2 regions of the Paraclostridium sp. AKS73 genome follow, and region 2 is predicted to be linked to the other one. Evidence: a T-box and tRNA genes for the amino acid it is inferred to sense, from the RefSeq annotation. Region 2 holds a T-box; the other holds one or more tRNA genes.
What was found. The T-box of region 2 lies ahead of metG (methionine--tRNA ligase). A T-box ahead of a tRNA ligase gene usually reads a tRNA of that ligase, here a tRNA-Met.
Positions count from the first base shown of each region.

Region 1: it has a tRNA-Met gene. The T-box ahead of metG (methionine--tRNA ligase) is inferred to sense a tRNA for this amino acid. The anticodon was not compared.

Region 1 covers NZ_JAIXHU010000003.1:37,622-40,041, reverse strand. The annotation lists gene LEQ07_RS02840 (DUF4003 domain-containing protein) at 1-208, shown strand, start outside; gene LEQ07_RS02835 (hypothetical protein) at 218-418, shown strand; gene LEQ07_RS02830 (patatin-like phospholipase family protein) at 471-1,388, opposite strand; tRNA gene LEQ07_RS02825 (tRNA-Met) at 1,533-1,608, shown strand; gene LEQ07_RS02820 (pentapeptide repeat-containing protein) at 1,685-2,341, shown strand; gene LEQ07_RS02815 (hypothetical protein) at 2,379-2,420, shown strand, end outside.
Region 2 covers NZ_JAIXHU010000012.1:61,098-63,517, forward strand. The annotation lists gene metG (methionine--tRNA ligase) at 1-1,233, opposite strand, end outside; T-box leader at 1,289-1,528, opposite strand; partial or broken gene LEQ07_RS22495 (amino acid ABC transporter ATP-binding protein) at 1,779-2,420, opposite strand, start outside.

The DNA.
Region 1 (2,420 bases), on a different contig from region 2:
AGGCTTTGGAAATTGGGCACTAGGTAAGAACAATAGGAATATAATAAGTGCTGCTATTGTCGCTTCTGCATATGCTGATTGTTTCAAAGAAGAAGGTAATTTAGACATAATAACAAATAATATATTTTTAGAAATAATAATAGCTATTGAAATTGCTATTATGGTAGCTATGATAGCTGCGGTGAGTGCATCTTCATCTGCAAACTAAAATTAATTTATGGGAAATATGAAGTTAATCAAATCTAGAGTTGATTCAACATTATATAGATTAGAAAGTTATATAAGAAAAGATATAGATATACTTGAAGAATTAGAAGAGGATCTACTTATGTATAATTGCGTTAATTCTGAAAAATCAAATCAGATAAATTTAAATAGATATAAAGATATAGCAACACGAAATGTAATTAGCTGGTAAAATATAAAAGGTGATAATTTTCTAGTAAAATAAGTATCACCTTTTATTTATTTTAATTAAAGCCATATTTTGATATATAAGTTTCTAAGTATCTATTAACTACGAATGCTTGAGAAGCCTTATACCCAGACTTATAGAGTTCTTCCATAGTTTCCTTTGGAAGATTAAAGTCTGTTGCAGAAACATTTAATGTAGGAATATTTATAATTCTCAAGGAATCTTTTTCTTTAAAATAGACATCTTCATTTGTATAGAGTGAAGTTTTTACAATGTCTAGTAAGTAATGAATTGGGTTTTTAGACTCATGAATTTCTTGATTTGTATCTTCAGACAAGTTAAGTCCAATTGTTGGATATTTAGAATTACAGTTTGTATCGAATATCCATATAGGAAAGTTACTAAGTAGGCCTCCATCTACTACAAAGCATGATTTATTAGCATACTTTAATTCAACTGGATAAAAATAAAGGGGTATGCTTACGCTCATTCTAACGGCTTTAGATATTTCAAACTCCATAGGATCTAAACCGTAGTCAATTAAATCATCTGGTAAAACTAGTAACTTTTTTCTAGTTACATCTGAAGCTATCATTTTAAGTCTACTTTCTCCATTAGCGGAAACATCTTTAAATTTGGTTTTTCCTTTTTGTTTAAATTTTTCATGTAAAAAATCCTCTAAGTATTTTCCTGAATAAATTCCTTTATGAAATGTAACACTCAATAAATCTCCTGCAAAGGGAATAAATTGAAAAATATTTTTATCTTTAAACTTAGGATAATCTATATCATATAAAATTTCTTCGATTTCAGATGATGTATATCCAACAGACAATAATGAAGCAACTAAAGCTCCAGCTGAAGTACCAGCTAATCTATCCCACTCATAACCGCTATCTTCTAGACATGCTATAGAACCAACTAATGCTATACCTTTCATTCCTCCACCTTTACATACTAAATTTGCTTTCATATATAAACACACCACCGCAATTAAAATTTAATACTTTATATAATATGAAAAGTATTAAAAAAAGTTAAAAGTACATAAAATAGTTATTATGTTGTTGCAGGATTGTATTTAATGTGATATTATTATATTAGATAAATTAAATATCGCGGGATGGAGCAGTTGGCAGCTCGTTGGGCTCATAACCCAAAGGTCGCAGGTTCGAGTCCTGCTCCCGCAACCAATTATAAGTAATTTCAAACTCTTATATCACTAGGTATAAGGGTTTTTAATATACAAAAAAGAATGCGGAGGACAAGATGGTAAGAAAACAGAATATGGAGCAAGGTTTAAAATACAATAAGATACAAAAACTGAATAAAAATTTTATGTATCAAGATTTAAAGAGAAGTAATTGTTACAATAGTGATTTTTCAGGGTCTAATTTTAACTTTACAAGTTTAAGAGGAGCTCATTTCAAATCTTGTAATTTTTATGGATGCACATTTAAAAATGCAGAGTTAATTGGAAGTAACCTAAAAAAGAGTAAGTTAAAAAAAGCTAAATTTGAAAACACTGTGTTTGATTCAGTAAATTTAGAAGGTGTAGACTTTTCAGGAGCTCAATTTAAAAACACTATATTTTTATCTACAGATTTAAGCAAAGCTGTAAATATTAAATTTAACTCATCAGATGTTAAGATATTTGATGAAATGCCTAAATTAGATGTAAGTGAGAAACTTGAAGACTCAATAAAATTAGCTATGCAAAATGAGTTCGTAAAAAAATCTAGAACATTAGATACAAAAGATGGTGAAATAAATAGTATAAGCATCATGATTCTTTTAGAAAACTTTAAAGAAAAACAATTAATTGATGGGTTATTACTAATATCAGAAAAAATGGACAAGGAATTTTGGACATTAAGCTATATAATAAAAACTTTGCAAACATATAAAAATCAAGGTCTTTTATAATAAATAAAATTGTATTAAATTACACTAAGGAGAATACATGATAAAAAGAGAATTTGAAATAAATGATATTGCTTGTATA
Region 2 (2,420 bases):
TTCTAAAGCTTCATTAAATTGAAGTTTATTCATTTCTATTTCAAAGTTTTCAACTGAATTTTTAGCTGTTTCTTTTAAATTATCATCAAACTCAGTACTTACTTTTGGCATTGGTATTATTCCTTCGTTATACTTCTCAACCATAGAAACAGTTCTACTTACTAGGTTTCCTAAATCATTTGCTAAATCTGAATTAAGTCTAGTTACAAAGTTTTTGTGAGTATAATTACCATCTTGACCAAATGCAAATTCTCTTAATAAAAAGTATTTAAGAGCATCTACTCCATATCTTTCTATCATCTGTTCTGGGTATACTATATTTCCTTTAGATTTACTCATTTTGTCGTTATCAAATAATATCCACCCATGACCATATACTTGTGTAGGCATCTCTTCACCTAAAGCCATTAATATAGCTGGCCATATTATAGTATGGAATCTCATTATTTCTTTTCCTACTATATGAACATTAGCTGGCCAATACTTCTTGTATTCAGAATCATCTTCACTCATATATCCTAAAGCTGTTATATAGTTACATAACGCATCTACCCAAACATATATAACGTGTTTTTCATCAAAAGGAACTTTAATTCCCCAATCAAAAGTAGTTCTAGTTACACATAAGTCTTCTAATCCTTTATCTAAGAAGTTTGCAACCATTTCATTTTTTCTAGATACAGGGAAACAGAAGTTAGGATCTGCAAATAACTCTCTTAATCTATCTTCATATTTAGATAGTTTAAAGAAATATGCCTCCTCTTTCGCTATATAAGTATCTCTTCCACAGTCAGGACACTTATTTCCTTCTAATAATTGAGATTCTGTCCAAAAACTTTCACAAGGAGTACAGTATCTTCCTTCATAAGATCCTTTATATATATCACCTTGCTCATATAACTTAGTGAATATTTTTTGTATTATAACTTCATGTCTTTCTTGAGTTGTTCTTATGAAGTCATCATAAGATATATCCATAGTTTTCCATAGTTTTTGTATATCTGCTATCATTCCATCAAGGTACTCTATTTCTGTCATTCCCTTTTCTTTAGCAGTTTTTTGTATTTTTTCACCGTGCTCATCTGTTCCTGTTAAGAATTTTACATCGTACCCACAGAAACGTTTAAATCTTGCTATTGCATCTGCTGCAACAGTTGTGTAAGTATGTCCTATATGTAAATTACCACTTGGGTAATATATAGGAGTTGTAACGTAAAAAGTTGGTTTTGTCATATATATTTTCCTCCTCATTTTCTATATAAATAAAAAACTCGCCTCCTATGATATACATAGGGGCGAGGTTATATTCGCGGTACCACCCTAACTTTATCTAATAAAAAATATTATATTAGATATCTCAAAAGACGATAACGAGTCCATCCGTTTTATCTTAAAAATAGATATTAATCTACTATTCGGATAAAATAGCTCCAAGACCATATTCAATAACTCTTTTAACACTAGCTTTCACCTTATCTAGCTCTCTGTAGGAAAAATAATTATTTACTCATCTCTTCATAGCTTAATTAGTTATTATATTTAACATAAAGTATATGTTATATTCATTGTTTTTGTTAATATTATTTTAATTCTTAGGTAATTATATTTAATCGTGAACTTTAGATTAATATAATTATCAACTCATAAACTTGAGCAACGGACCTGTTTATTAAGGTCGTTGGCGACATGAGAGAAGCGAATTTTTATATAACTTATTAAGCTTAATTTTATTAAATTTACTACATTATGTCAATGTAATTTTCCTACATTGCTATGTTTTATATAACTTTATCAAAGAATTGTTTAGCTCTTATATTTTTTGTATTTTCAAATACATCTTTAGGTGTACCCTCTTCTAGGATATACCCTCCATCCATAAATACAACTTTACTTGCAACTTCTTTAGCAAATCCGATTTCATGAGTTACAACAGCCATAGTCATTCCCTCATCTGCAAGTTCTTTCATAACATCTAAAACCTCTTTAACCATCTCTGGGTCAAGCGCAGACGTAGGTTCGTCAAATAGTAAAACTTCCGGTTTCATGGCTAACGCTCTAGCAATTGCTATTCTCTGTTTTTGCCCTCCTGATAATTGAGATGGATATGCATCTTTTTTATCTAATAATCCAACTCTGTCTAACAAGTTTAAAGCATCTTCAATAGCTTCATCTTTATTTATTTTTTTAATTTAATAGGTGCTATAATTATATTTTCTAGTACTGTCATATTTGGAAATAAGTTAAAATTTTGAAACACCATACCTATATTTTCTCTTACCTTATTAACATCACATTTTTTATCTAGTATATTTTGATTATTAAAAATAATTTCTCCGTTATTTGGTTTTTCTAATAAGTTTAAACATCTTAACAACGTACTCTTTCCAGATCCACTTGGCCCTAAAATAGCTACTATTTCT